2 linked regions of the Myxococcus hansupus genome follow. The protein of the gene in region 1 binds, or shares a complex with, the protein of each later gene. Links are inferred from orthologs where the notes say so. Each region holds a gene or a part of one and is shown in the gene's direction. Other genes may lie near its edges. The genes, in order: A176_RS21695 and dnaN.

Evidence for each region.
Region 2: the proteins of A176_RS21695 (region 1) and dnaN are in contact, whole or in part, in a solved structure (PDB 1OK7), measured with the Escherichia coli proteins. The link is inferred for Myxococcus hansupus from one-to-one orthologs.

The regions. Positions count from the first base shown.
Region 1 is NZ_CP012109.1:5,619,565-5,634,557, forward strand. What follows is about bases 1-2,905. They hold A176_RS21695 (DNA polymerase IV), read left to right. Parts: upstream 1-801; coding sequence 802-2,010; downstream 2,011-2,905. Other genes in these bases: A176_RS21685 (RluA family pseudouridine synthase), read left to right, coding at 1-330; A176_RS21690 (secondary thiamine-phosphate synthase enzyme YjbQ), read right to left, coding at 340-753; pcnB (polynucleotide adenylyltransferase PcnB), read right to left, coding at 2,223-2,905. Also shown: more of pcnB, read right to left, coding at 2,906-3,947; A176_RS21705 (phosphatase domain-containing protein), read right to left, coding at 4,337-5,377; phosphate acyltransferase PlsX, read right to left, coding at 5,374-6,411; A176_RS21715 (MFS transporter), read right to left, coding at 6,422-7,708; A176_RS21725 (outer membrane beta-barrel domain-containing protein), read right to left, coding at 9,809-10,579; A176_RS21730 (outer membrane beta-barrel domain-containing protein), read right to left, coding at 10,576-11,403; adventurous gliding motility lipoprotein CglC, read left to right, coding at 11,679-12,188; A176_RS21740 (vWA domain-containing protein), read left to right, coding at 12,285-13,727; A176_RS21745 (AMP-dependent synthetase/ligase), read left to right, coding at 13,894-14,993. UniProt on the Escherichia coli protein: Poorly processive, error-prone DNA polymerase involved in translesion repair and untargeted mutagenesis. Copies undamaged DNA at stalled replication forks, which arise in vivo from mismatched or misaligned primer ends.
Region 2 is NZ_CP012109.1:8,321,860-8,336,945, reverse strand. What follows is about bases 11,658-14,655. They hold dnaN (DNA polymerase III subunit beta), read left to right. Parts: upstream 11,658-12,602; coding sequence 12,603-13,709; downstream 13,710-14,655. Other genes in these bases: A176_RS32790 (hypothetical protein), read left to right, coding at 13,795-14,655; A176_RS32800 (DUF6748 domain-containing protein), read right to left, coding at 11,878-12,201; A176_RS32805 (hypothetical protein), read left to right, coding at 11,658-11,856. Also shown: A176_RS32865 (acyl-CoA synthetase), read left to right, coding at 1-625; A176_RS32860 (hypothetical protein), read right to left, coding at 693-1,160; A176_RS32855 (flagellar basal body L-ring protein FlgH), read right to left, coding at 1,157-1,570; A176_RS32850 (hypothetical protein), read right to left, coding at 1,567-2,205; A176_RS32845 (methyl-accepting chemotaxis protein), read right to left, coding at 2,240-3,871; A176_RS32840 (helix-turn-helix transcriptional regulator), read left to right, coding at 4,356-4,715; A176_RS32835 (response regulator), read right to left, coding at 4,740-6,266; A176_RS32830 (hybrid sensor histidine kinase/response regulator), read right to left, coding at 6,259-8,307; A176_RS32825 (hypothetical protein), read right to left, coding at 8,304-9,008; A176_RS32820 (cobalamin B12-binding domain-containing protein), read right to left, coding at 9,016-9,678; A176_RS32815 (RNA polymerase sigma factor), read left to right, coding at 9,972-10,457; A176_RS32810 (hypothetical protein), read left to right, coding at 10,454-11,245; more of A176_RS32805, read left to right, coding at 11,245-11,657; more of A176_RS32790, read left to right, coding at 14,656-15,075. UniProt on the Escherichia coli protein: Confers DNA tethering and processivity to DNA polymerases and other proteins. Acts as a clamp, forming a ring around DNA (a reaction catalyzed by the clamp-loading complex) which diffuses in an ATP-independent manner freely and bidirectionally along dsDNA.

The DNA.
Region 1 (14,993 bases):
GCCGAGGATGCCCGGGAAGCGGTGTCCAAGTTCACGGTGCTGTCGCGCTCGGGGGACTTCAGCGTGGTGGAGGTGCGCATCCTCACCGGCGTCCTGCATCAGGTGCGCGCGCATCTGGCGGGCATCGGCGCGCCCATCGTCGGAGACAGCCTCTACGGTGGCCGAGAGGCCCCCGGGCTGGGGCGATTCTTCCTGCACGCCCGCTCGCTCGGGCTGACGCACCCGGTGACGCGCCAGCAGATGACGGTGAGCAGCCCCCTGCCCCCGGAGCTGCGCGCGGAGTTGGAGCGGCACGGACTCCCCCTGCCGCGAGGCGAGCAGCGGGATTGAGCGCCGTTGTCACTCCCCCATCACCTTCACGATGACGCGCTTGCGCCGCTGGCCGTCGAACTCCGCGTAGAACACCTGCTGCCAGGGCCCCAGGTCCAGCTTCCCGTTGGTGACGGGGATGATGACCTGGTGGTGGACGAGCATCGACTTCAGGTGCGCATCGCCGTTGTCCTCGCCCGTGCGGTGGTGCCGGTAGTCCGGGCCCGCGGGCGCCAGGTGCTGAAGCCACTCCCAGATGTCTTCGTGGAGGCCGGGCTCGTCGTCGTTGACGAAGACGCCCGCGGTGATGTGCATGGCGGAGACGAGGACCATTCCGTCCTGGATGCCACACTTGCGGACCAGTGAGGCCACCGTGTCGGTCAGGCGGACCAGCTCGCGCCGCTCCCGCGTCTCGAACCACAGGTATTCCGTCAGGCTCTTCATGTCGGTCTCCGCCAGGCGTCAGAGGGCCCCATTACAATGACTCACATCATGCGAGCCATCATCCACGTCGACATGGATGCCTTCTATGCGTCCGTGGAACAGCGGGACAACCCAGCCCTGCGGGGCAAGCCGGTCATCGTGGGCGGTCACGCCCAACGCGGCGTGGTGGTCGCCGCATCCTACGAGGTCCGCCCCTTCGGCGTGCGCAGCGCCATGCCCATGGCCCGGGCCACGAAGGCCGCGCCCCACGCCATTGTCGTGAAGCCTCGCTTCTCCGCGTACGCCGAGGCCAGTGAGCAGGTGTTCGCCATCTTCGAACGCTATACACCGCTCATCGAACCGCTCTCGTTGGATGAAGCCTTCCTCGACGTGACGGCGTCCGTGGGCCTCTTCGGCACGCCCGCGGACATCGCCCGGCGCATCCGCAAGGAGATTGCCGACGAGCTGAACCTGCCCTCCTCCGCGGGCGTGGCCACGGTGAAGTTCGTGGCGAAGATTGCCTCGGACCTCGCCAAGCCCAACGGGCAGCGGGAGGTGCGCGCGGAGGAGACGGTGGCGTTCCTCGCGGGCCTGCCGGTGTCACGCCTGTGGGGCGTGGGGCCGAAGACGGAGGAGGCGCTCAAGCTGGCCGGGCTGAAGACGATTGGGGATGTGGCGGGCAGGGACTTGGAGTGGCTGGAGGACCGGCTGGGCTCCAGCGGGCGGCACCTGTGGGAGCTGTCCCAGGGCATCGACACGCGCGAGGTGGTGCCGGACCGCGCGGCCAAGAGCGTGGGCGCCGAGGACACCTTCGACGAGGACCTCGCGGGGACGGAGGCGCTCAAGCCGCACGTGCATGCCCAGGCCCTGCGCGTGGCCCGGCGGCTGCGGCGCGCGGCGCTGAAGGGGCGCATCGTGCAGCTCAAGTTGAAGTTCTCGGACTTCACGCTCATCACCCGGCGCACCACGCTGCGCGAGGCCACGGATGATGGGCAGACGCTCTACCGCGCCGCGCTGGAGCTGCTGGAGAAATCACACCAGGGCAAGCCGCTGCGGCTCACTGGCGTCAGCGTGCAGTTGGACGAGGAGCCGCCCCAGCTTGGCTTGTTTCCCGCCGCCGCGCCGCGCACGGCGAAGCTGAACGCGACGTTGGACAAAATCGCGGAGCGATTCGGCAGCAAGGCCATCACCACCGCGGACATCGCGGGCAGCGAAGCCACCGACAATCCAGACCACCGCTCCGAGCGGCCCGTGGACAAGAGCGGGCCGAAGCCCTGAGCCGCGAAGGCGCCTCATCCTTGCGAGGCGTGCGTTGCCCCTTCGCAGGGCTACCGACAGCGCCAAACGGGCCGAAGTCCTGAGCCGCGAAGGCGCCTCATGCCATCAAGGCGTGCGTTGCCCCAGCACGGAGGCTCAACGCTCGCGCGTTGGCGGGCCCGCGCCCAACAGACTCGGCCCGGAGTCGTGCCCCGAGCCGAGAGACGTCACCCTCAGGCGTCGCCCGCGTCCGAGCTCGACTCGGAACCACCGGCGCTGTCGCCAGAAGAGCCATTCGAGGAGGGACGGCGACGACGGCGGCGGCGCTTGCGCTTGCGCTGCCCACCAGAATCCCCATCACTCTCACCGGCGGCAGAGCGCGGCTGCGGCACCTCGCCGGCCTTCCATGCCTCCAACTGCTCGCGGTTCTCACCCGTGGCCTCCACCGTCATCTCGAAGACGGTGAGGGCCTCGTTGAAGAGCGGGTGGCGCTTGAACGCGGCGCTGCGGCGGCGGCGCTCGCCCGACAGCGTGCGCTGGGCCAACAGCAGCATGCGGCAGCGCTCGGCGATGCGGCGCGGCAGGCGCGCGGACTGGACGAACCCGGCCAGCAGGTCCTCCACCACCTGGGACACAGAGGCGCGGCCACCCTCCTGCGTCTCCTCGGGCCCCGTCGTGCGGCTGATGGGAATCAGCAACATCGCCAGCAGGATGGCGTCGTCCAGCGCCTCGCCGGAGGACACGCGCCGGTCCAGTGACTCGGCGAAGGCATAGAAGGTCTTCTCCCCTTCCTTGCCGTGCTGCTTGAGGTAGGCGTTGACGGGCGGCAGCAGGATTTTCAGCGCGTCCAGCGCGTCCAACAGCTTGAGCGCCGGAGCGGACACGCCGCCGCGGATGAGCCGGAAGGTCTCCTCCAGCAGGCGCGCGGGAGCGCAGCGCGGCAGGTCCTCCACCGCGCCTTCCATGGCCGCGTACGTGCGCGACTCGATGTCCAGCTCCAGCTTCGCCGCGAAGCGCACGGCGCGCAGGATGCGCACCGGGTCCTCACGCATGCGCACTTCCGGGTCGCCGATGGTGCGGATGAAGCGCTCGTCCAGGTCGCGGCGACCCCGGACGTAGTCAATGACGCGCCCTTCGGCAACGTCATAGAACAGGCCGTTGATGGTGAAGTCGCGGCGGCGCGCGTCTTCCTGGGCCGTGCCGAAGACGTTGTCGTGGGTGATGAGCAGGTCCTCACCGTCCCCGTCCTCCTCGCCGCTGTTGGCGTTCGCGGCGGCCTCCAGCTCCGTCGGATTCGCGCGGAAGGTGGAGACCTCGATGATCTTCCCGCCCTTGAAGTAGACGTGCGCCAGCCGGAAACGGCGGCCAATGAGCCGGCAGTTCCGGAAGATGCCGCGCACCTCGTTGGGCGTCGCGCTGGTCGCGATGTCGAAGTCCTTCGGCTTGCGCCCCAGCAGCAGGTCGCGCACGCAGCCGCCGACCATGTACGCCTGATGGCCGTGCTGGTGCAGACGCAGCACCACCTTCAGCGCGTCCGGGTCCAGCTCGTCCGGGTCGATTTCCGCCGGCTCACCGGTGGGCCGCACGTGCGGCGCATGCAGCGCGCGCTCCGCGGGCGTGGGCTCCGGCTCGGGCTCGAGGACGGTGGGCACCTCCTCCAGGTCCTCGTCACGGGCCTCGGCGGCGTCCTCCGCCTCGGCGGCGGCGAGCACCGCCTCGGCGGCCTCCGCGCCCAGGACGGTTTCATCCAGGCCGTTGTCGGAGGCGTCCGCCTCGTCGTCTTCCTCTTCTTCGTCGTCCGACTCAGCGTCGGCGTGAGCGGGGGGCGGGAACGCCGGCTCGGCAGGGGTGGCGGCCTGGGCTTCGAGGGTCTCTTCGGGGGCCTGCGCGTTGGCGGCCTGGGGCTCGGAGGCGCTGTCCTCTTCGGGGGGCGCCGACAGCTCCGGATTGGAGTTCATGGGGACCTCTTGTGCGCCGCGCTCGGAAGTCCCTGCCGCCTCGGGAGAGGCAACCTCGCGCGCGTCGTTCTCGGGCGCAGGTGGCAGCAGACCGCCGGCAGGCGGCGTTTCAGTCAAATCTCGCGTCATCAGCCAGTGGCGCCCCACACGGAGCGCTTGATGGCCAGCCGTCTATACCGCATCCTCCGGGTAGGGAGTAGCGAGTGACGACATTGTTGTCGGATGTCGTCGGCTGGCGGGGCGTATCGCCTGCCCTCCTGTTCCGGGCCTCGGGACGGGGAACGCGTTTTCACTGTCCTGTATCAACACCCCAGCGCCGGAAAACGTTCTGGGGCCGGGCCACGCGGGGAACGCAGGTCCGCCACCAGGGCAGCCAGGCAGGCCGCGCCCTACCCGGGCTTGGACCGGCCCTTGTGGTTTCTCGGCAGCGCGTGGTGGATGAGGGACACGTAGTCCACCGCCTGGACCGGCGGCGGCGGCGGGGGCGTGCCCAGCGCGGCCAGGCGCTTGCTGAACGCGGCCAGGATGTCCGGCATGGGCCGCATCGCCGCGAGCAGCTTGTTGGGCCCCTCCAGCGCCTGGGACAGCGCCACCGCGGCCTGCTGGAGCGGCAATCCGCGCCGCAGCAGGTCCTGGAAGGAGTTGGACAGGGTGATGATGTTGTGCCCCGCCGTCTGCACCATCTCCACCGCGATTTTCAGCACCTGCGGCGCCGTCAGGTGGCCATCCGCCAGCAGCACCAGCGCGGCCTGGAAGTAGTTGAAGATGGGCACCACGCGGGGGCCATACGCCGTGAAGTGCGCGGGCGGCGTGAGCCGGTCCAGGTGGATGAAGATGCGGCGCACCGGGTCGCCCACCGGAATCTTCTTCCATGCCTCGCGCACGCGAATCGCGTCGTCCGGGTAGACGCCGCCGGCCTCCAGCACCTGCGACAGCACGCGTTCATCCACGCGGCCGGCAATCAGGTCCGCGAAGAGCGAATAGATGAACGCGTCCGCCTCCGCGTCGTCACCGAAGAGGACTTCCTCCGCCTCCACGGGCGCGTGCACGCGGCTCTCCAGGATGGCGGGCAGCTTGTAGCCCACCTGCCCGCGCAGGGCCCGGAAGCGGCCGCGCAGCAGGTTGCCCACGTTGTCCTTGAGGACGAACTCGTCCCACCGCACGCCGTCCAGCTTGAGCTTCTCCTCCAGCACGGCCCGCATTTGCTTCGGGCTGCCGGAGACGATGCACAGCCGCGAGTCGCCGTTCTCCGACAGCTCGCGGATGAGCGCGCTGGCGCCGGGCACGGCCACCTTCTGGTGGGCCTTCTGGAACGCCGTCCGCACCAGGTCGCGGAGCGAGTCGAACTCCGTCTGGAGGTACGTCTTGTCCAGGTCCCACCGGTAGATGCGCCGCGGCGGTCGCGGATCGATGCGGTCCGGCAGGCTCACTTCGTCAGGCCTTCCCGGATGGCGGCGCCCAGGTTGTTCGACACCACCTTCGCCGCGACCTTGCCCGCGTTGGCGATGGCCCGCGACTTCGAACGCCCGTGCGCCTTGATGAAGATTTTATCGAACCCGAGGATGGGCGCCCCGCCGTACTGGTTCCAGTCCGTGATGTCCTTGATGCGCTGGATGCCGCTGGACAGCATGGCCAGGCCCGCGCGCCACCGGAGGCTCTCCTTGTAGGCGTACTGGGCCAGCTCCACCACGGTGTCGTGGACGCCTTCCAGCATCTTCAAGCACACGTTGCCCACGAAGCCGTCGGTGACGATGACGTCCGCGGTGCCCTTCGGGATGTCGATGCCCTCCACGTTCCCGATGAAGTGGATGTCCTTCATCTCCGACAGGCGCGCGTGCGCCTCCACCACGCGGGGCGGGCCCTTCTGCGGCTCGATGCCGTTGGACAGCAGCGCGACCTTGGGCCGGTCGTTCTGCGAAATGATGCGCGCGTAGGCGGAGCCCATCACCGCGAACGTCACCAGGTCGTCCGCGGTGGCCTCCACCGTGGCGCCCACGTCGAGGATGAGGGAGAACGGGTCGCCCTTCGCGCCGCGCACCGAGCGCGTCGGGTACACCGTGGCCAGCGCCGCACGCCGCACCCCGGGGATGAGCTGGAAGTGCCGGGCACACGCCAGCACGCCCGCGCCCGTGTTGCCCGCGGACACCAGCGCCTGGGCCTCGCCCTCCGCCACCAGCCGCGCGGCCACCGCCACGGATGCGTTCGGCTTGCGCGCCAGCGCCTCACCGGGCTTCTCGTCCATGCCGATGAAGTCCGCCGCGTGCTGCACGGAGATGCGCTCGCCGTTGTGCTTCGTCTCCGCCAGCGCCTCGTCGATGAGCGAGCGGTCCCCCACCAGAAGCGTATGGATGTGGGGAGACTCGAGCGACAGCATCGCCGCTCCCCGGACCACCTCGGCCGGGCCGTGGTCCGTTCCCATGACATCGAAGGCAATCGTCACCGGTTGCGGCTGCGTCCCCACCATGTCCTCCATCTTAGGACCTTTGTTCGGCCCCCGCGCCTGCCATTCTCGCCTGCGTCACCAGGGACAAGCCCAAAAGTCCCGACAACGCCACCATTGCCGCCGCCGTCCCATACGGCGCCCCCGGCCCCAGTCGGGTGAAGAGCCACCCGCCCAACGCCGGCCCCAGAATCCGCCCCAGTGAGCCAAAGGCCTGGTAGGCCCCCAGCACCGCCCCCAGCCGCTCCGGCGGAGCATGCAGGGATACCAGGGCGGACAGACACGGCGTCACCAACGCCGAGCCCACCGCCAACAGCCCCATCACCGGGAAGAGCCACGCATAGTCCGGCGCCACCGGCAACAGGGCCAGTCCGGCCGCCGTCAGGCCGAAGCCCACCGTGGCCAGCAGCGCCTCGCGCCCGGGCTTGCTGCCCGGCCCCCCCGTCAGCCGGCGCACCAGGCCGCCCTGCACGAGCACCGAAATCACGCCAATGGCCGCGAAGAGCCAGCCCGAGCGCAGGCTGGCCTCGCGCAGCACGTCCAGGTCCGTCACCGCCGCGCGGAGGAACAACCCACCCTCCTGGAGCGGCACCGGGCCGGACGACAGGAAGCGCGTCAGCAGGTAGACGGAGAAGGTGCCCTCCATCTGCGCGAAGGCGGTGGTGAACACCAGCATCAGCACCAGGCACCGCCCCACCACCGGCAGGTTCATGGCCAGCGTGGCGCCCTTGAGCGTCCGCGCGTGGCCCTCGCCGGGACGGCCCGCCACGCGGGTCTCCGGCAGGTAGAAGTACGTGCCCGTCAGGTTGATGGCCACCAATCCCGCCGCGAACAGACCGATGGCGAGGTTGCCGCCCCAGGCGCCCAGGAAGCCGCCCAGCGCCGGTCCCAGCACGAAGCCCAGCCCGAAGGCCGCGCCAATCACGCCCATTCCCCGCGCCCTGTCCCGCGCAGGGGTGATGTCCGCCACCACCGCCTGCGCGGTGGAGATGTTGCCACCGGAGATGCCGTCGATGACACGCGCCAGGAACAGCAGCGGCAGCGACTGCGCGAAGGCGAACAGTAGGTACGCCAGCAGCGAGCCCACCTGACTCATCAGCAGCACGGGCCGGCGGCCGTACCTGTCACTGAGCCGGCCCAGCACCGGGGCCGACACCAACTGCATCAACGAGTAGATGGAGATGAGGAGCCCCACCGTGAAGGGCGAGGCGCCGAACCGCACGCCGTACACGCCCAACTGGGGAATCAGGATGCCGAACCCGATGAGGTCCAGCGCCACGATTCCGAAGACGACACGGAGTGACGCCGCCCGCCGCACCACCGGATGCCCCTTTGCGCAAAAGAAAACCGCCAGGGCGCGAAGATAGCGCCCCGGCGGCTGGAATGGGGAGAAGTCCTGGGCCGAAGCGCGTTACATCGCCTCGGCGGACTGGACGCCACGGTTCGCGGTGTCGCGCTCGATGCAGCCCTTCGTCATCGTGTACTGGTAGGTGCCCAGCTCGTCACGCCAGTACTCGCCCTCGTACGGCCAGTAGAGCTGGTCGTCCTGCACGGCGACGGAGTACTTGTACTTCTTGACGATGGCCGTGCGGCCGCCCGCCTTGAGCTGCTCCTCCAGGAACTCCTTCTCCTTGGTGGTCGTCTCGAACTTGATGCGCAGGCCGTTTGCGAGGAGCTGCTTGAGCGCCACGAGCTCCGTCTCCAGCTTGCCCTTGGCCATGATGCCGGCCTTCGGAGATGAGCGCCGTGCGCTGCACCTTGAGCCCGTCCAGCAGGGACTTGCTCAGCTCGGAGTACTTGAAGGTGTCCGGCCGGTTCGCGAAGGCGTCCATCTCCCCCTCGAGCTCGAGGATGGAGTCGTTCGTCTTGCGCAGGTCCTGGTCCGTGAGGGCCAGCCGGAGGATGCGCTCCAGGATGACGTCCGTCTCGTTCTTCTCCAGGCCTTCCTTGTTCTTCTTCTGAACCTCGGCCAGCACCGAGTAGTACTCGCTGGCGTCCATGTTCTTCTTCACATGCGCCTCGAGCTGGTCGTGGACCGGCAGGTAGGTGCGCTCGAAGTCCTGGAGGATGATGTTGGACTCCCGGTAGCGGCAGTTCTCGTAATAGATGACCGCCTTCAGGATGAGGGCCTCCGGGAAGTACTCCTCGCGGAAGAAGGGCGACGACAGGGTGATGAGGTTGCCCAGCGCCTGCTCGTACTGGCCCACGCGGTAGTTGGCCCAGCTCGACTCGAAGAGCGACTCCAGCCACTGGGTGTTACCGCGCTCCACCTTGCCCAGGTAGAAGAGCGCGAAGCGGTTCTGCTGCATGCCGTAGTGCGTCCGGGCAAGCTGCATGAAGGCCAGCTCGCGCAGCGACTTGTCCAGCTTCGCCTGCTCGGCGCTCTTGCCCGCCACCGGACGGGTGAGGCGCACCACTTCCTTCATCGCCTCGATGGCCGCCAGCATCTCGCCGTTGGCCCGCTTGGACGCCGCGTCCTTCTGACGGCTGCCGTTGCGGAAGGAGGACAGACCCTCCAGGTACTTGGCGCGGGGGAAGAACGTGTCCGTCTGCGGGATGGTGAGCGCCAGGCGCTTCACTTCCGCGAAGCTCTTGTCCGCCTCCTCCGGCTGCCCCACCTGGTCCAACGCGCGGCCACGCACGAAGTGGTAGCGCGCCAGCAGGTAGCGGAACTCGTTGCGGTACTTCTCCGGGAACTCCTGGTTCGCGTGCCGGGCAATCTCGTCGAGGATGACCGTCTCGTTCTTCGTCTTGCGGCTGATGAAGAACAGCCACTCCAGGCTCGTCTTGAAGAACTTGGTGGACGGCCCCAGGGAGAGGATCTTGGAGAACTCACCCAGGGACGAGTGGTACATGCCCATGCGGTAGAGCGACTTGGCCAGCACGTAGCGCGCCTCGGTGTGCAGGCCCGCCAGCTTCGGGTCTCCCAGCAGCTCGTGCGCCGCCATGGAGGCCTTCTCGTACTCGTCGTTCTTGAAGAGACTGACGGCCACTTCCAGGCGCTGGCGGTCGGCCGTCTTGCCGGAGACGTCCACCGCGTCGAAGGACATGGTGGGCGCGGCCGGCTTGGGCGACTCCTGCGTCAGGTCCAGCCCCATGCCCGTGTTCGCCGGCGGCGCGGCGGGGGTGGGCGAAGGCGCGCGCGCGGGCGTCGTCGACTCCGAGGCGGGCGCCACGGAAGAAGACGTGTCGTCGGCGGAGGTGTCGTCGTCGTCCCCGTCATCCTCTTGAACGGGCGCGGCCTTCGACTTGTCGGTGCGGGCCTTGCCGCGGGCGGGCTTCTTCTTCTTGCCCGTGGGACGCTTCTTCTTCTTGGACTGACCGGACAGGTCCAGCCCCTCGAAGCTCTGCGCGAACGTGGGGGCCGTCCATGCGAGCGACAGCCCGATGACGGCGACGCGGATGAGCCGAATGGAGCGCATCATGACTCGGACCCGAAGAAGAAGGAGACGCCCAGCTCGAACAGGAGCTGGTTGCGCAGGTAGTTGCCGGAGACCTCGGTGCCCTTCTCCACGTAGATGAGGTCACGCAGCTCGGTGCGCAGCGTGATCCACCGGTTGAGGAAGAAACGCGCGCCCACGCCCAGGTTGGCGCCGGGGGTCAGGTAGTTCTGCGCCAGGCTGCCCGGGGTCTCGCCGGGACCGCGGTACTGCACCACGGAGGCACCCGCGATGCCGTACAGGTCGAAGTGGACGAACGTCTCGGCCAGCAGCGACACCTTGCCGTAGATGGGCGCCCACTGGACGTCCGCGCCGCCCAGCAGCCGGATCTGCCCGGGGGCGTTGCCGTCGAGCTCGTCCATCGTGGGAGGCACGCAGCCGCGCGTGGAGCCTTCACCACCGTCGCCGAAGGTGCACTTCTGCGCCGCGCCCGCCACCGTGTTCACGGAGTAGCCCACGCGCAGGCTGATGCCCAGCGTCTCCATGGGGTGGTAGGTCAGCGTGCCGCCGAAGATGTACTTGCTGTAGAACGCGTCACGCAGCGACAGCGTCGCGGACGGGCTGAACTCGAAGCGGCCCTTCTTGAGGAACACGTGGCCGGAGACCGGCCGGACGCGCTCACGCAGGGGCCCGAGCCGGTCCTTGTCCACCTCGGACACGTCGCCGGCCTCCGTCTCCTCGGCCGTCTGGGCGAACCCCAGCGCGGGCGCGGTGAGACACAGGGCGAGAAGCACACGAAGAAGGCGCTTCATTCGGAGTCCCTCCCCGTCGACTTGAAGGGCAGGAACAGCGAGATGCCTGCGTTGAGCGTCATGACGTTCTGGATGGCGCCCTTGCTGCTGCCCAGGGGCTGATCCACATAGGAGGTGTTGATGAGGGCCACGTTCACGGCGATGTAGTCCTGGGCCACGAAGCGCATGCCCAGGCCCAGGTCCGCGGCCGGATTGAGCCCCCGCCCTGGAAGCGCCGAGGTCTCCGTCCTCACCACGCCCGCGCCCGCCAGCAGGTAGCCGTCGAAGTGGAGGATGGAGTTGAGGAAGGCCACCTTGCCGTAGATGGGGCTCCACTCCACGTCGCCCATCGCGGACCACTGGGGCACGGAGTAGAAGATCTTGCTGTTGAAGGTCCGCTTGGCGGTGCGCACGTCATCCGACGGCACCACCTGCATCGCCGTCGCGCGGGCCGAGATGGCCAGCGTGTCGGCCAGGTAGTAGGCGCCCCGGACCGCCAGCCCCACCTTCGAATAGAAGGGGTCGTTGACCGAGAGGCTCAGGAGCGGCGTCAGCTCGAAGCGGCCCTTCTTGAGGTAGACCTTCCGCTGGACGCTCTTCACCCGGTCTTCCTGGGTGATGTCCACCAACGGCAACTGCGGATCCGCTTCCAATGGCTCGTCCGCGGGGCGGGACGCCGCGGCCGGAGTGGCCTCCTCGACGGGAGGAGGCACGGGTGATTCTGCGTCCTGCGATGACTCGGCCTGCGACTCGTCGGTGAGGTCGAGTCCCATGCCTTCCTGGCTCTGAGCGGATGCCAGCGCGGGCACCAGACACAGGGCGAGCAGCAACTTGGGGCGGTTCAAATCCGGAGGCTCCGTGAGGGAGGGGGGCGTAACTGCCACCGGGGGTTCAGCGCGACTCTCGGCTTGCACATCCTATCGGTCGTATTCCCAACCATCAACCGCTCCGAGCACGCCTGCTCTCGACCTATCCCTCCGGTATTCCTTCATAATTCCACCCGTCGCACCGTCGTACGGGGACGTTGGTGTTCCAGGGGGCTGTGCTACCCTTCCCGGGCTCGCGGGCCCGAGGTCCCGTGCCCCATCCCCCCTTTGTAGAGGTCCGAGGTCCCATGAAGATGTTCGTGCGAACCGCCCTCATGATGTCCACCGCGCTGCTGCTGGGTGGCTGTGAGGTGGCCAGCGAGATTGGCAAGCCCTGCACGCTGGTGCGCAAGGCGACCCCCGAAGAGGAGGCGGCCAACAACTCCCGCACCATGCCCATCCTGGAGCGTGAGATCGCCCCGCGGCAGGACTTCATCTCCTTCGGCTCCGTCGAATGCGAGGACCTGATCTGCGTGCGGGATCAGGACTACCCCCGCGCCCTCAACGAGGACGGCTCGCTGAACGAAAACGCGCCGGCGCGCGGCTACTGCACCAAGCCCTGCGTCGAGGGCGGCTCGTCCTGTGACGTGACGGACACCAACGACGTGAACCCGGATCTGCCCGGCCGCATGTCGTGCCGCTCGCTGCTGTTGGATCAGGACACGCTGGAGGCGCTGCGCTCCGCGGATGAAGCCTTCTACCGGCGCACGTTCGGCGAGAACAACTCGCCCTTCTTCTGCGCCGGCGCGCTCATCCCGCGTTAGGCCACCCGACACTTTTCGCGCGGAGGGGTAGACCTTTCCGCGCGGCTGGTTCGTAAAGACAGGGCCCGCGCCGTCTTCCGCAAGGAGCCCTGTCGCATGAACCGAACGGTCCTCTTCCTCAGTCTGGCTGGTGGCCTCGCGCTCACCGCCCTCGTGCTCGGCCTTCCGCAAATGGGGGCCGGCACCCCGAAAGAGCCCCACACCGTCTCGGTCCTGACGCCGCCTCCCCCGCCGCAGCCGCCGCCTCCTCCCGTCGCCCCGTCCACCACGGGCGGCTCGCTCACGCTGACGAGCCGGCTGTCGCATCCGTACATCCCCGCGGGCGCCTCCGAGCTCTTCGCCACCTTCGACGTGACGGGCGCCCAGGTCCCCGGCGCGAAGCGGAGCCCGGTGAACCTGGCGCTCGTCATCGACCGCTCGGGCTCCATGAGCGGTTACAAGCTGGCGCAGGCGAAGCAGGCGGCGCGGCACCTCATCGGCTTGTTGAACGACGAGGACCGGCTGGCCATCGTCCACTACGGCTCGGACGTGAAGAGCCTGCCGGCCATGCAGGCCACGGCGGGCAACCGCGAGCGGATGTTCCAGTACGTGGACGGCATCTGGGACGAGGGCGGCACCAACATTGGCGCGGGCCTGTCCACGGGCCGCTACCAGTTGTCCACCGCGCAGCAGTCCTTCGGCGTCAACCGCCTCATCCTCATGAGCGACGGCCAGCCCACCGAGGGCCTCACCGCGGACGCGGACCTGACCGGCCTGGCGCGCGAGATGCGCGCCTCCGGCATCACCCTGAGCGCCATTGGCGTGGGCACCGACTTCAACGAGGACCTGATGCAGGGCTTCGCCGAGTACGGCGCAGGCGCCTACGGCTTCCTCGAGGACGCCGCCCAGCTCTCCACCCTCTTCCAGAAGGACCTGCAGCAGGCCGGCACGACGGTGGCGCGCGCCGTGACGATGACCTTCACCCTGCCCGCGGGAACGTCGCTGGGTGAGGTGCTCGGCTACCGCGCCAGCCAGACGGGCAATGAAGTGCAGGTGGCGTTGCCGGACTTCTCCGCGGGCCAGTTGGAGCGCGTGGTGGTGCGGCTCAACGTCAGCGGCGACGCGGTGGGCAGGACGGTCCCCGTGGTGGACCTGAAGCTGGCGTACTCCGACCTCATCCGCGACGCCGCCGCGCTGAACACCGCCTCGCTGTCCGCGGTGGTGACGGACCGGCGCGAGGAAGTGGCGGCCCGTCAAGACCGCGACGCCACCGTCTATGCCGCCCGGGCGCGCAGCGCGGTCAACATGCAGAAGGCCGCCGAGGCGCTCAGCGAGGGCCGCAAGGACGAGGCGAAGCTCTACCTGCAACAGAACCAGGCCCTCTTCCGCGAGACGAGCGCCGTCGCCGGTGCCGCCGCGGTCGCCACCGACCAGGCAGAGCAGCAGGCCGCGCTCGACGAGTACGACAGCGCGGAGGGCGAGGACGCGCGGCGCTCGCTCGTGAAGAAGAGCAAGGTGAAGGCGCTCAAGAGCTTCGGGAAACTGGGATCCACCTACTGATGTAACGGACTACGGGTTATCCGGGAGACCCGCCGCACTGCGTCGTGTTCACGATCGTGTGCAGGCGGGTCGTGAAGTTTCACGAAGGGGCCCACAGAGGATGCATTCAGCTCTAAGCTATGGCACCTCAAATCAACCTGTTTCCCAAACCAGTGGAGCCCCCCTCATGCAGCTCCCGCAGTTCCAGACGCTGATCGACATCTTCAAGCGCAGCACCTCCACCTTCGGCAGCCGCGAACTCTTCGGAGAGAAGAAGAACGGGCAGTGGGTCTGGACGACCTACTCTCGCTTCGGGGAGATGGTCGACGACCTGAGAGGGGGGCTCGCGCAGTTGGGCGTGGGCGCGGGCGACCGCGTGGCCGTCATCTCCAACAACCGCCTGGAGTGGGCCGTGGGCGCGTACGCCACGTACACGCTCGGCGGCGCGTACGTCCCGATGTACGAATCGCAGCAGGTGAAGGAGCTGCAGTTCATCATCAACGACAGCGGCGCCAAGGTCGTCTTCTGTGCCACGGATGAAATCGCGCAGCGCCTGCAGGCCGTGCGCGCGGAGCTCCCGAACGTGGAGCACCTCATCCGCTTCAGCGGCACCACCAGCGACGCGGACAGCTTCGCGACGCTGCTGCGCCGGGGCGCGGAGACGCCCACGCCGCTGGTGAGCCCCAAGCCCACGGACCTGGCCGGCCTCATCTACACCTCCGGCACCACGGGACAGCCGAAGGGCGTGATGCTCAGCCACCAGAACATCGCCCGCAACGTGTCGGCGATGCACGAGGTGTTCCCCATGACGCCGGAGGACCGCTCCCTGGCCTTCCTGCCCTGGGCGCACGTCTTCGGGCAGACGGTGGAGCTGCACGCGCTCCTGTCCATGGGCGCGTCGATGGCCGTCGCGGAGGCGGTCGAGAAGATCATCGACAACCTCTCCGAGGTGAAGCCCACGCTGCTCTTCAGCGTGCCGCGCATCTTCAACCGCATCTACGACGGCCTGCAGAAGCGCATGGCCGGCGAGAAGGCGGTGACGCGGTTCATGTTCCACCGCGGCCTCGCGGTGGCGGCCCAGCGCCGCGCGCTCGCGGAGCAGGGCAAGTCGAGCGGCTTGCTGGACCTCCAGCACGCCTTCTTCGACAAGGTGGTCTTCTCCAAGGTCCGCGCGCGCTTCGGCGGGCGGTTGAAGTACGCCTTCTCCGGTGGGTCGGCCATCTCCAAGGAGGTGGCGGAGTTCATCGACAACCTCGGCATCACCGTCTACGAGGGCTACGGCCTCAC
Region 2 (15,086 bases), 2.7 Mb from region 1 along the record:
CGCGCGGGGCGTGGACTTCAAGACGGGCTACGGCCTCACCGAGGCGGGGCCCAACAACTTCTGGCTGCCGCCGGAGGACGTGCGCCGCAAGCCGGGGGCGGTGGGCGTGCCGCTGTTCCACGTCGAGGCCCGCATCGAAGGGGAAGCGCAGCCGGGGGACGTGGGGGAGCTGCTGTTGCGGGGGCCGCACCTGTGCGCGGGGTATTGGCGCAGGCCCGAGGACACCGCGCGCACGTTCGCGGGGGGCTGGTTGCACACGGGGGACCTGGCGGTGCGGGACGCGGAAGGGTGCTTCCGCATCGTGGGGCGGAGCAAGGACCTCATCATCTCGGGTGGGGAGAACATCTATCCGTCGGAAGTGGAGAGTGTCCTCGCGGGACACCCCGAGGTGGCGGAGGTGGCTGTGATTGGCGTCGTGGACCCGAAGTGGGGCGAGACGCCGCGAGCGCTCGTCGTCGCCCGGCCGGGCACCGCGCCGTCCGCCGAGGCGCTGCTGGCGTTCTGCGACGGACGGCTGGCCCGCTACAAGACGCCGAAGTCGGTGCGCTTCATCGATGCGCTACCAAGGACCTCGGCGGGCAAGGTCGACCGGCGGGCCCTGAGCGCCACGCACGGCGCGCCCTGAGTTGCCCACAAGTTCTCCCCGCGCCCCGGCTCTCAAGCCCGCGCGGTGAAGCGCGCGGCCACGTGAATCATGAGCGCGGACGAACGTGCACGCCGACGGACAGGATTCGCATGGTGCGAACATCCACGGCGTAGGTCGTGACGTCCAGGAGTGGCTTGCCGGAGCGGGCCTCGACAGAGAGGCCGGGTGGGGGAGGGCAGACCGCATCATTTGGGGTGAACTGGACGAGGACCACGCCTTCCGGCCCTGGCGCGGACATCACGTCGTAGGACTGCTGCTGATGGAGGCAGGCTTCGTCGGGTGGGATGCCGGCGGGCAGCGGCGCCCCGCGCGGGAGGAAGTCCTCCAGGGCGAGCTGAATGGCGGCGGCGGTGTTTCCATCCAGATGGAGCATCCCTTCTGCTGGGAGCTCGAGTGGGAAGCTGAAGCGTGCCGCTTCTTGAGCCGGCGCCCGGGGAATGGGCGCGGGAGCCGTGACGCAGGCCAGGGACAAGGCACCGAGCCCGAGAAGCGAAGAGGGGCGGATGGGCGTCATGGCAGTTGCACCGCCAGGATGCGCCAGGCTTGCGTGTCCACCGCGTAGGTGGCGCCCATGTCGTTGACGGCGCCTTCCTGCATGCAGGCACCGGGGCTGACGGAGAATCGGACGAGCAGGATTCCCTCTGTCGAAGGCGCCGTGCGCACGTCGTAGGACTGCCGCTGGTTCAGACACACCTCCACGGCGGACGCGTCCTCGGGCAAGCGGACATGTCGTGGCCGGAAATCATCCATGGCCAGTTGAATGGCGGCCGCCGTTGCCGCGGGGACCTCGCGCCGGGTATCCGCGGGCAAGGCATCGGGGAACTTGAACCACGCCGCTTCCGCAGGAGGAACACGAGGTAGAGGGCCGGGCCGGGTGGCGCAGCCGGCGAGCATGATGCAGGACAGGAGCACCTTGAGCTTCATTCCGTCACCGTGGTGATGCGGCCCGTGGCTTTATCGTCAGGCAGGATGTGTCCGACGAGCCGCCACTGCTTGTCCACCCGGACGTACAGCTCGCCGGGCCGAGGCTCGTTCGCGTAGGGGACGAGCTTGTGGATGATGCACCGGGCGTCGAACTGGATGCGAATGAAGTATCGCTGGGTGTTCGCTCTCCGGTCTTCTTCGGACATGGGGGACGGGAACCACGGGTGGCTGTGGTAGTCCGCGATGACCGAGGCCCGCCCACGCTCATCGCGGATGCTCATGGGGGCATAACAAGTCTTCCGCTTGCTGGGCCCCACGGGGCGTCTGGGGCCGAGTGGTGAGGGGAAGCTGGCGTGGTAGACCCCATCGCCCAGGGTGTAGAGCGCGCCGCAATACTCCTGGCCATAGTCGCGGTCCATCGCGCCCGGCAACTTCATGATGGCGGGGCAGAGCTGGTCGATGACCTCGTCGATGTCGTTGGAGGGAACGATGGCCTCCCACGGCCCTCGGACCCAGACGCGCCGGGAGGCGGACGTCGTGAATCCATAGTGCTCGGCTTCGCGAGGCATCCACGGTGCGCTGGAGCAACTTGCGAGCAAGACGCTGGCGAGCAGCACACCTCGTTCGTGGCGCATGCCCGCCAGGATACCAGCGGGCGCCCACCGGCTCTCAAGCCCGCGCGGTGAAGCGCGCGGCCAGCTCCTTCAGCTTGGAGGCCCGGGCGTGCAGGTCCTCCACTGCGCGGGCAATCTGTTGCACGCCGGCCACCGACTCCGTCGAGCGCGCCGACAGCGCGTGGATGCGTCCGGCGATGTGCTCGCCCGACTCGGACTGGCGCGTGTTCTCGTCCGCCATCCGCTCCACCGTCCCGCCAATCTCATTCACGCTGGCCAGCAGCCGTGACAGCGCGTTGCCCGCCGTGGAGGACATGCCCAGGCCCTCGTGCACCATCGTGGTGCCCTGGCGCATCAGCTCCGCCGCCGCGCGCATGTCCGCTTCGCTCCGGGCCAGCATCGTCTGCACCTGCCCCGCGGCGTCGCGCGTCCGGTTCGCCAGCTTGCGCACCTCGCCCGCCACCACCGAGAAGCCCTTGCCGTGCTGGCCCGCGCGCGCCGCCTCGATGGCCGTGTTCACCGCGAGCAACTGCGTCTCCTCCGCCACCTGCTGGATGAGCCGCAGCATCTCCGCCGTCACCCGGCCCGAGGCCTGCAACCGCTCCACCGTCGTCGCCGAGCGCTCCACCACCCCGGCCATCTCCTCCATCTTCCTCAGCGCCTGCCCCACCGCCTCGCCGCCCTCGCGCGCCACCGCGCCCGTCGCCACCGCCGTCTTCGCCGCCGTGCGAGCCGTCTCCGCGCCCTGGGACACCCGCGCGCTCATGCCCTGCACTGTCTCCGCCGCGCGCTGCAGCGAGTCCGACTGTTCCCGCGTCGCCACGGTCAGCGTGTCCGCGGACGTGCGGATGCGCTCGGCGTCCAACGCCGTGGCCCCCGCCGCCTCCACCAGCGCGCGCACCACCTCGTGCAACCCGCCCACCATGGTGTTGAAGGCCGCCGAGAGCTGGCCCACCTCGTCGGAGGAGCGCACCTCCACCCGCGCGTCCAAATCCCCCCGCGCCACGCGCCGCGCCGCCTGCGCCAGCTCCTGCACCGGCCGCACCACCCGCCGCGACAGGTACACGCCCGCCAGCAGCGCCAGCAGCAGCGCGCCGCCCACCGCCACGAGGATGCGCTGGCGCACCGCCGCGACCTCCCGCTCGACGTCCTCCACGTACACGCCCGTGCCCAGCACCCAGCCCCAGGGCGCGAAGAGCTTCACGTAGCTCTCCTTCGGAATGGCCTCTGGCGAGCCCGGCCGCGTGGCCTCGTAGGACACCGCGCCCGCGCCCTGCGCCCGCGCCAACCGGACGATGTCCACGAACACCGGCTTGCCGCGCACGTCGCGGTAGCCCCGCAGGTCCTTGCCCAGCATGTCCGGCAGGTGCGGGTGCATGACCAGGCGCGTGTCCAGGTCGTTGACCCAGAAGTACTCCACCCCGGAGTAGCGCAGCCGCGCCAGCAGCGCCGCCGCCTGCTCCTGCGCCTCCTGTCGCGTCAGCGAGCCGTCGCGCTCCCGGGCCTCGTAGACCTCCAGCACGCCATAGGCCGTCTCCACCGCCTGCTTCAGCCCCAGGATGCGGTCCTCGCGAAGCTGCTCGCGCAGCTCCGGCAGCACGAACCCCAGGATGACCAGCAGCAATGGCAACGCCACCACGCCCATGGCCACGCACAGCTTCACCAGCAGATTCCGGCCGACTGACATCGCCGCGCAGCGTAGCCCCCAGCACGCCGCGCCGCTCTGTTACCTGAGTCTGGAAATACCCCCAGTCTGGGTTCCCAGCGGCTTTCGCACACCCGGTGAGGTTTTCCCGGATGTTCCAAGCCCTGTATTTCCGGATAGATATGGAGCCCGGCTGAGCCCTTACGCGCACGTTGAAAACATGAACCAACCCTAGAGGGCGGGACAGCGTGCAGGACTCGACGGAACCGTAGGAGATTCGCCGCCCAACGTATCAGGTCCCCTCGCTGACAGGTGCGGTGGGTGCGGCGCGGGGGCCCATCCGGGCCAGCCCTGTGCCCTTCTCCGTCGAGAAAACGCGCGGGCCGCGCACGGTGGATGGACCCCGCGAGTCCACCGCATGCACAGCAACCCTATGGGTGAACAACGGGAGACTGACCCGGCAAGTTCTGTCTGTCTGCCCCCGTACGTCCTATGCCAGCGGCCAAACGTTCCGGGTCGGTAAGGCATGGACAAGAAACTCGCAACCACCATCGGAGCCGCAGCGCGTGTCGCTCGCAACCGTCTGGAGCTCACCCAGGCGGACGTCGCGGAGCGTATCGATGTGGCCACCGAGGTCTATGGGCGTCTGGAGCGCGGCGGAATGCTGCCGAGCGTGCAGACGCTGATGAAGCTGTGCCACGAGCTGCACGTCTCCGCGGACGAATTGCTGGGGCTCGCCAGCAATGGCGCGCCGCGCCCCGGCGAGCCGCCGGTGGCGACGCAGGAGCGCCCCGAGGTGCGGCGCCTGCTGCGCACCGTGCGCCCGCTGGAGCCCGCCAAGGTGAAGTTGCTGGGCCTGGTGGCCAACGCGTTGAACCGCCGTTGAGCCCCGGCCCGCCGCCTCAATCCCTCACAGCTCGGAGAGGATTCGGTCCAACTCGTCAGGCTTCACGGGCTTGACGAGGTGTCGGTCGAAGCCAGCGCGCATCGCCTGGTCCCGTCCCTCGGGGCCTCCGTAGCCTGTCATCGCCACCAGCCGGATGCCGTTGCCCACGCGGTGGCGCAGGGTCTCCGCCACCCGGTAGCCGTCCAGGCCCGGCAGGCCGATGTCGACCAGCGCCAGCTCGGGCGGGTTCGACACCGCGAGCGCCACGCCCTGGAGGCCATCCGGCGCCACCGCCACCTGGTGGCCCCACAGCTCCAGCAGGTCGCGCATGGCCTGACGCGCGTCCACGTTGTCCTCCACCAGGAGGATGCGCCGGCCTCGCCGGAGGTCCGCGGCGTTGCGCGCGGCGTGGGGCAGGCCCACCGCGTCCACCAGCGGCAGCTTCACCACGAACTCGCTGCCCAGGCCGGGGCCGCCGCTGTGCGCCGTCACCTCGCCGCCGTGGAGCTGCACCAGCTTGCGCACCAGCGTCAGGCCAATGCCCAGCCCGCCGCGAGAGCGCTCCAGGGACGTGTCCGCCTGGGCGAAGAGCTCGAAGATGTGGGGCAGCACGTCCCGCGGAATGCCGATGCCGGTGTCCTTCACCCGCACCACCGCGCGCGCCGAGCCGTCCACGCCCTCCTGCGCCACGTGCAGGGTGACGCGGCCCTGGTCCGTGTACTTCACGGCGTTGTCGAGCAGGTTGGTGAAGACCTGCTCCAGCCGCGTGGCGTCCGCGTCCAGCCACATCGAGCCGGCGGGCAGGGTGACGTCCAGGGCCAGCCCGCGCGCATCCGCCAGCGGCTGCGTCACCTGGAGCACGTGCCGCAGCACCGGCATCAGGTCCAGCCGGCCGGGGCGCAGCTCCACCTTGTCACGGGTGATGCGGCTGACGTCGAGCAGGTCATCCACCAGCCGCGCCAGGTGATTCGTCTGTCGCTGGATGATGCCGCGCATGCGCGCTTCTTTGTCATCGGTCGCCGGCCTGCGCTGCAGGATGCCAATGGACGTCATGATGGCGGCCAGCGGGTTGCGCAGCTCGTGGCCCAGCATGGCGAGGAACTCGTCCTTGCGCCGGTCCATCGCGGCCAGCTCGTTGGCGCGGTTGCGCGCCACCTGCTCCGCGTGACGCAGGCGCAGCAGGGACTTCACCGTGGCGATGAGCTCGGCGCCCTCGAAGGGCTGGGTGAGGTAGGCGTCCGCGCCGCCATCCAGGCCGCGGACCTTCTTGTCCGAGGTGACGAAGGTGGCGGAGGTGTGCAGCACCGCCATGGCGGAGGTGTTCGGGTCGGCGCGCAGGCGCTCGCAGACCTCGTAGCCGCTGATGTCCGGCAGCTTCACGTCCAGGATGACGACGTCCGGTCGGTGCTGCTGCGCCAACAGCAGCGCGGACATGCCGGTGGCCGCCTCCAGCACGTTGTAGCCCGCCAGCGACAGGAGCCGGTTGACGAGGTAGCGGTTCGCGTCGTCGTCGTTGACGTTGAGGACGGTGGCCAGACGGGATTCAACCACGGCGGCTCCCTTCCATCATGGCGTTCGCGCCGAGGCCCGCCTTGGACAGGGCGTCCCGGATGCGCGTAATCGCCACCTCGCGGCTCAGGGTGTGTTTGGAAAGGATGGCGGCGGTCTCCTTCGCCAGGCGGGTGCGCTCGTCCTCTTTCAACTCGTGCGAGGTGTGGAGGATGACGGGTACGTCGCGCGTGCGGGGGTCCGCCTTCAGCTCGTCGAGCACGTCGAAGGCGGTGATGTCCGGCAACACGAAGTCCAGGAAGATGAGGTGCGGCGACTTCTCGCGGGCCAGCCGGACGCCGTCCTTGCCACCGGCGGCCTCCAGCAGCGAGTAGGGCATGTCCTTGAGGAGCTGCTTGAGCAGGTAGCGGTGCACGTCATCGTCGTCGATGATGAGGATGCGCTCCACCGGCCCCGTGCGGGCCATGGCCTGCAGCTTGCGTTGAAGCTGGATTTCATCCACCGGCTTGAGCCAGAACTCGTCGGCGCCCAGCGCGCGGGCCTTCTGCTCGCGGTCCGTCACCGTGACGACGAGGATGGGGATGTCGCGGGTGGACTCGTTGTTCTTCATGTCGGCGAGGAAGCTCCAGCTCGTCTCCCCCTCCAACATGACGTCCAGCACCATGGCGGCGGGCCGCACGCGCTCCAGCACCCGCCGGGCTTCGTCCGTGCTGCGCACCGGCAGCACCTGGAAGCCGGAGCGGGCCAGGTATTTCTCGTAGAGGAAGAGCGTCTGACGGTCGTCCTCGAGCACCAGCACCGGCGCGCGGCTGGGGTCCAGATGCTCGCTGCGCTCCGTCAGGCCCGTCATCTCCGCGATCTCCACGTGGACGCGCGGGATGGTGATGGTGAAGGTGGCGCCCTGGCCCAGGGTGCTCTTCACGGAGAGGGTGCCGCCCAGCAGCTCCGTCAGCCGGCGCGCCAGGGGCAGGCCCAGGCCGGTGCCCTTCGCCTTGCGCTGCAGGTGGCTCTCCACCTGGGAGAACTCCTCGAAGATGCGCTCGTGGTGCTCCGGCGCGATGCCAATGCCCGTGTCCTGGACGGTGAAGACCACGGTGTCGCGGGGACCGGGCTCCGCGGAGACGCTGACGTGGCCGCTCTCCGTGAACTTCAGCGCGTTGGACACCAGGTTGCGCAGCACCTGGCTGAGGCGGGACTCGTCCGTCTCCATCTCCAGGGGCTCGGCGGGCTCCACCAGGCGCAGCTCCACGGGCGAGCCGGGCGGCAGCAGCGGCTTCATCATGCCGCGCAGCGCGCTGAGCGCGTCGCGCACCACGAAGCGGCTGTGGCGCAGCGTCGTCTTGCCGGCCTCCATCTTGGAGAGGTCCAGCAGGTCGTTCACCAGCTCGAAGAGGGCCTCCGCCGAGTTGCGGATGAACTGGACCTGCTTCTCCTGCTCGCCGCTCAAGGGGCCGTTGATGGGATTGAGCAGCACCTTCGACAGACCGAGGATGGAGTGCAGCGGCGTGCGGAACTCGTGACTGACGTTGGCCACCACGCGGCTCTTGATTTCAGCGGCGAGCTGGAGGCTCTCCGCCTTCTCGTCCAGGGCGGCGTGGAGGCTGCGCACGCCGCGGTTGGACTCCTCCAGCTCGGAGTTGAGCCGCGCCAGTTCGTCCGCGCGGCGCTTGAGCTCGCGCTGCTGGCGCTCCGTCTCCCGGTGGAGCATGGACAGCTCGCTCAGGGTGGTGCTCACCCGCTCGAGCGCGACGCCGTAGTCCTCCGGCACCAGGCTGCCCACCATCAACACGCCGCCCTCATGCGGGCGGGCGCGGAAGGCGAAGGTGGCGGGCATCTGGTCGCGGCAGAGGATGAGCTCCCAACCCTCCACCTTCTCGTCGCGGGCCTGGACCAGCAGCCGGTCCACCTTCTCCTCGGTGCCTTGTGCGGCCAGGGCGCGCAGCGTCTGTCCAGGCTCGGCGGCGAGGAGGTTGCGAGCGCGGGGGTCTACCCACGTCAGCGTACCCCCCGCGTCGCAGACCAGGGCGACCTCTCGGCTGAGGTCGTCGAAAAACTGCGGCTCCGGAGAGGCGGAATGCCTCATGAACGGGTCTCCTCCCAGGACACTCCCGCTTCCGCGAGGAGCGCCCGTGCTTCGGGGTGACGTGAGCCCAGCACGGACTTCAACATGCCCAGCACACTGGGAAATGCCAGGAGGCCAAAACCGCGTCGCGGCCAGAAGCCGGCGTACCAGCGCACATGGTCTCCCATGAGCGTGGGCTTGCCGGCGGCGAGCGCGTCCGCGAGGTAGGACAACTGCAACTGAAGCTCTTCCTCGAGGCGCGGCTGGTCCTCGGGGATGATGTAGAGCGTGAGGCGGGACGTGGCGGCGCGCGAGAGCCCGGGCGCCTCCTCCTCCAGCAGGCGAGCAGGCCCGTCCAGGTAGCGCAGGGCCTGTCGCGCGGCGCCCACGTAGTCGTGGGGCGCGGTGCCCGGGCCCCAACCTTCCGCCTCCAGCGCGGTGGCCAGGCCGGCGAAGTGTTGATCCAGGTGCCGCGAGCACATGCCCCGAGTCACCAGCAGGGTGCGCAGCCAGCGCGCGTAGCCTTCCATGACGGAGGGGCGCTGCTCTTCCAGCGCCTGCACCAGGTAGCGCACGTGGAAGCGCGCGTCCTCGTCACCAAAGCGCTGCGCCCGCTCCAGGCCGTAGCGGGCGGCCCAGAAGGGGTCTTGGTAGAGCGCCTCTTGCGAGGCGGTGGCCAGCCGGTCCGCCCGCGCTTCCACGCTCTTGCTCACGCTCTCCATGCGGTTCTCAGACTCCCAGGACCCGGCAGGCGGACGCGACGAATTCCCGCGCGTCCTTGCCGAAGAAGTTCACGCCCAGCTCCGTCTCCAGCCCGGGGGCCCAGCGGAAGGCCAGTCCTCCCACGGCGATGGGGACGTTGGGGCGTGTCTTGCGCACGTGCGCCACGGCCTCCCGGAGCGCGGGGAGGTGATACGACATCGTCACGGAAAGGGCGACGAGGTCGGGTTGAATCTCGTTCACCATGCGGGCCAGGTGCTCCGGCGGGACGTTGGCGCCGAGGAAGCGCACGTCGAAGCCCGCCATCTCCAGGAAGTCGCTGGCCATGCGCGCGCCCACCTCGTGCAACTCCCCCTGCACGCAGGAGACGAGCACCACCTTGCCGTTGAAGGCGTCCCGAGGCAGGTGCCGATACAGGTGCGCCAGCGCGAGCTGCGAGACGGCGGTGGCCAGGTGCTCCTGCGCCACGGAGATGAGGTTCTCCTGCCACATCCGGCCAATCTCGTATTGGGCGGGCTGAATCACCTCCAGGTGCAGCGTCTGGATGGGGATGCCCTGGAGGAGTCCCTCGTCCACGAGCAGCCGCAGCGCCTCCCGCCGGTTGCCGGCGAGCTGCGCGGACAGGTACGCGTTCAGCAGTCCGGTCAGGGCGGAGTCGTGAGAGGTCAGCACGGAGTCGGGCGCAGGGGGGCGAAGGGGTGACGGTAGCGGGATTGCGTTTCTCAGTTACAGCGAATGCGCCCCGATTTCATCGCCAACCCGACACAGGCCAGTCCTTCTTTCTCGCGCCTGCATGCCTGCTTGCTTGTAGCTTTTACCGATTCCGTGGGCCGCATTGTACCTGGGTACTAGGGTCGCGCTTCCGCACGCGCCAGTGTGGGCCCTGAAAAGGAACAGCCCGGGTGACAGTTCTCCGGGCGGGCGGTGTTCCCCTTGTCACGGCAACCGAGGGAGGCGTGAGACCGGTGTCAATCGATGTGGAGGCCTACTACCGGCGTTACGGCCCCCAGGTGCTCCGGCGCTGCCGTTTCCTCCTGCGTGACGAGGAGAAGGCCGTGGACGCCATGCACGACGTGTTCGTCCAGTTGCTCCGCTACCAGGGCGCGCTGAAGGACGCCGCGCCCTCCAGCTTGTTGCACCGAATCGCCACCACCGTGTGTCTCAACAAGTTGCGGGGGGCGAAGCGGCGCCCGGAGGATCGGGAGGACGAACTGGTGCTGCAGATTGCCGCGGCCGAGGACACGGAGGCGCGCACCGCCGCGCGGGGGCTGCTCGATCGCCTCTTCGGCCGGGTGCCCGCGTCCAGTCAGGACATCGCCGTGCTGCACCTGGTGGATGGAATGACGCTGGAGGAGACGGCCCGCGAGGTGGGCCTGTCCGTGTCCGGCGTGCGCAAGCGTCTGCGCGCGCTGTCCGCAGTGTTGCAAGAGCTGGAGCTGGAGGCCGCATGACATCCGCCCACCGCACCCCGGATTGGCTGCTGGAACGAATCGCCCTGGGCGAGCTGCCGCCCACGGAGCTGGCCGCCGCCCGTGCCCGGCTGGCCGAGGAGCCCGACGGCCCCGCCCGCCTCGCCGCGTTGGAGGCGGACTCGCGCGCCACCCTGGAGACGCTGCCGCCCGCGCGCGTGGTCCGCGAGGTGGAGGCCCGCGCGTCGCGCCAGGACGCGCCGCGCCCTTCCTTCCACCTGTCGCCCGCGTGGGGCCTGGTCCCGGCGCTCGCCGCGGTGGCCCTCTTCGTGGTGGTCTGGCCCGCCGGACAGGTGGAGCCCCGCACGGCGCCCGGGGATTTCCCGGAAGTGACGCGCATCAAGGGCCTGGCACCGCAGCTCGTCATCCACCGGCAGGCCGCCGCCCGCCCGGAGCGCCTCGCAGACGGAGCCGCCGCCGCGGCGGGTGACGTGGTGCAGGTGGCGTACGTGGCCGCGGGTCGCTCGCATGGCGTCATCGTTTCGGTGGACGGCAACGGCGCGGTCACCCTGCACGCGCCGGAGGAGGGCGGCACCCAGGCCATGCCCCTGGCGCCCTCCGGAACGCAGGCGCTCTCCCGCGCCTACGAGTTGGACGCGGCGCCCCATTTCGAGCGCTTCATCTTCGTCGCTTCCGACGCGCCCTTCGACGTGGAACCGGTGCTGGCCGCCGCGCGGGCGCTGTCGGGAAAACCCGACGCATCCTCGGCAGCACTGTCATTGCCCGGGAACTTGACGCAGGTGTCCCTCACGCTGGAAAAGCATGAGTGATGAAATCCTTTGCCCTCCTCGCATTCGGGTTGTGGGCGGGAGCGGCGTCCGCCGAGTCCCTGTTCGCGCACCGCCTCACGCTTCTCGACGGACGCGAGCGCACCTTCGCGCAGCAGGCGGGTGACGGCGCCCCGGAGTCCGCCTCGCGTGGGCTGCGTCGGGGCAGCGCGCACATGGAGTTCTGGGCCAGCGACATCCAGGTCGCCAACATGGGCGTGAAGATTGGCGGCGGCCCCATCTACCTGACGCTGATGGCGGGCCTGGAGCCCGGCCGCGACGCGCGCTTCAACTTCGCGGTGGGCGTGGGCGGGCACATGACGCTCGCCCGGCGGCTCTGGGTGGACCTGGACGTCACCGGCGGCGCGGTGCAGCCGGTGCGCAACCCCCTGGAGGGCGACGGCGGCAACGTGCTGGGGCAGGCCCGGTTGATGGTGGGCTTCCAGCTCCTGCCGCGCCTGGCCGTGTTCGCCGGGCCCACGTACAACGCCTGGTTCTCCTGGGGCGCGTCGGACTTCGACAGCATCACCCGGATGCCCTTCAGTGAGAGCAACCCGGAGCCGGATCAACGCCTCCAGCATTGGCCCGGCCTCCAGGTGGGAATCCAAATCTGAGTCCCACCCGGGTGGGCTGGCTCAGTTCTCCACCTTGCTGGCGCGCAGGACGGTGGCCGCCCCGGCGGGCCCCGCGTTGGGCCGCGTCTCCAGGGTGCCCTGGACCTTGAGCCCCGTGCCGTCCAGCGTCTTGCGGATCAACGACTCCATCTTCTCGTCCGAGCCCTCCGCCACGCTGGACAGCTCCAGCTCGTGCACGGGGATGGGCTCCGCGTCCGGCTTGTCCGCCGGGAAGGCGTTGTAGGTGGGGCAGGGCGGGGCGAAGCAGCGCACGCCGCTGTCCTTGACGATGTAGGAAGTGCTCTCACCCTGCTTGGGCTGGGAACCGTTGGTGGGGGCGTTCATGGTGGGCGTTCCGTTCTCACTGTCCCGGGGTGCGGCGTTGCCGGCCGGCTCCGAGGAGGGGGTTCCATTCTCGCTCGCCAGCGGCGGGGCGGACGAGGCGCCGGGCGGCTTGCTGCACCCGGATGCGAGGCCAAGGATAAGAGCGGCGAGCAGCAGCGGGCGGCTGTTCATGACGGGCTCCAGCGGAAAAGAGGCGCCAGTGTGCTCCGGCTCGCGGCTGGGGGCCAGCCCGGGGGCTGGATTGGTGACTGGCGGTCAGTTGCAGCGGGTGGGTGGGGTGCTTCGCCTCCCACAGTGTTGTCGTGGCGCTGCACTCCGCGCGTTGACGGAGAGGAGTGCAGGGGCTACATCCGGCCTGCATGATCGGCCTCCAGGGCCGTGACCTGTAAGGACGCCCTCCGATGGAATTCCGCATCGCCGCCGACGAGCTGAAGAAGGCCCTCTACCGCGCCCAGGGCATCGTGGAGCGCAAGACGACGATGCCCATCCTGGCGAACGTGCTCGTCACCGCGAACAAGGGCGGCATCACGGTCACCGCGTTCGACCTGGACATCGGCATCGTGTCCGAGCACCCGGCCGAGGTCATCAAGACGGGCGCCGTCACGCTGAGCGCCAAGTACGTCTTCGACATCGTCCAGAACCTGCCGGACGCCCAGGTCACGCTGAAGAAGCTGGCCAACAACTACGTGGACATCTCCAGCGGCTCGGCCCATTTCAAGATCGTGGGCATGGCGGCCGAGGAGTACCCCAAGCTGCCGAAGGAAGAGAACGCGCCCCTGGTGCAGGTGGGGGGCAACACGCTGCTGGAGATGATCAAGAAGACGCAGTTCGCCATCTCCAGCGACGAGACGCGCTACATCCTCAACGGCGTCTTCTTCGAGCCCCAGTCCACCGGCAAGGTCCGCATGGTGGCCACCGACGGTCACCGTCTGGCGCTGGTGGAGCGCGAGCTGCCGGGGGACTTCAAGCTCAAGAGCGGTGTCATCATCCCCCGCAAGGGCCTGATGGAGCTCAAGCGCCTGCTGGACGAGGCGCCCGACGCGGAGTGCCACCTGGGCTTCGCGGAGAACTCGGCACTGTTCAAGAAGCCGGGCCTCACCATGGTGATGCGCCTCATCGACGGCCAGTTCCCCGAGTACCAGCGCGTCATCCCCAAGGAAGGGGAGAAGGTCGTCCTGGTGCCCAAGGTGCGCCTGCTGGAGAGCCTCAAGCGCATCGCCCTGCTGTCGGCGGACAAGAGCAACGCGGTGCGCATCGGGCTGGAGACGAACCAGCTCATCATCACCGCCAGCAACCCGGACCTGGGCGAGGCCAAGGACGTGCTGGACCTGGCCTACCAGGGCAACAGCGTCGTCATCGGCTTCAACGCGCGCTACCTGATGGACGTGCTCGCCGTCACGGAGACGGACGAGGTGTCCTTCGAGCTGGGTGACGAGCACAGCCCGGGCGTCCTGCACGCCCCTGGCGACCGCAGCTTCACCGCCGTGGTCATGCCCATGCGGGTGTGAGCGGACGGCGCCTTCCGTTCACTCGTGAGGCGATCGGCCCCCTGGGGGGCCTGACACGGGGCCGGTGCCTTCCTATGGTGAAGGCATGGCCACGCATCCGGACAATCTGCGCGCCCGGCTGGAGGACCGCGCGGACCTCCTGGAGGCCACGCGCCTGCGCTACCGCGCGCTGCGCGGGATGCTGACGGCCTTCTTCTGGAAGGACCGTGTGCGGGCGCAGTTCGAGCTGCTGCTGGAGGTGGCGCGCGCGCAGCCGGAGGTGGACGCCACCCTGGCCGCGCTGAAGCGCCGCGCCGCCGCGGAGGGCTGGCCGGAGCAAGCCGAGCCGCTGAAGCTGATGCGCGAGGTGGAGCGCCTGCGCGAGGCCGTGGAACACGCGGCCTTCAAGCGGCTGCCCGTGGCGGCGCGTCCGGCGACGCTGGGCGAGGCGCTGCTCAAGCTGGAAGAGACGGTGCTGGAGGCGGGGCCGCTCCTGGGGCGGCACAGTTGGGCGCGGGCGGTGGAGCTGTTGCCGCGCAACCTGCCGGAGCTGCGCGCCGCGTGCGCCGCCGCGGACGTGTTCGAACAGGTGTTCAAGCGGCCCGCGCCGGAGGGGCTGTTTCCCTTCACGGTGGAGGAGGCGGAGGCGCTCCAGCGGGCGCTGCCCCTGGCGGAGGGCTCGCTGGCGGCGCTGTGGCAGCGGCTGGATCACTTCGATACGCGCGGGCAGGTGAAGCGGTTCCTGGAGGCGCGTGCGTCTCGGGCGCCGCAGCGGGTGCCTCGCAGCGGGCCGGAGCTGCTGCTGCACGCGGCGTTCTGGCGCGGGGTGGCCTGGGCTCGGCTGCGGGCGTTGATGGAGACGCAGTTGGAGCCGGTGGTGCCGCTCGATGCGGAGGTGCCGGCGCTGCTCGTGTGGCTGGCGGCGCGTGAGGCGAAGCTGGGGCGCGCTGTGTCCGGTGACCTGGGGCGTGCTGGCGGTGAGGTGCCGTCGCAGTCCGCGGAGGTCGACGCGTCTGGAGACATCCGGCTTCCGGCGTGTGAGGCATTTGGCGAAGGCCGCGCGGGACTGTTCGAGGTGGCCGCGCGGCTCGCGGTGTTGTCGCGTGAGCGGCCCGTGGGGACCTGGGACGAGGAGACCGCGTGGGCGCGGCTGTGGACCGCGGCGCAGCGGGCGCGGGACGAGCAGGGCCCCGACGTGGAGCGGCTGCGGGACGCGCTGCGGCTGTTCATCCTGCTTCGTGGGCAGGGGCAGACGCCCGCGCGCCTGTTCTCACCCGAGCGCGTGCGGGTACCCACAGCGGATGCTGACGCCGACGCGGGCCTGGATGGGAAGGACCTGCCCACGCTGGTGCACGCCGCGCGCGCGGCGGCGTGGCGTGGGCGGTAGTGACGCTGGCG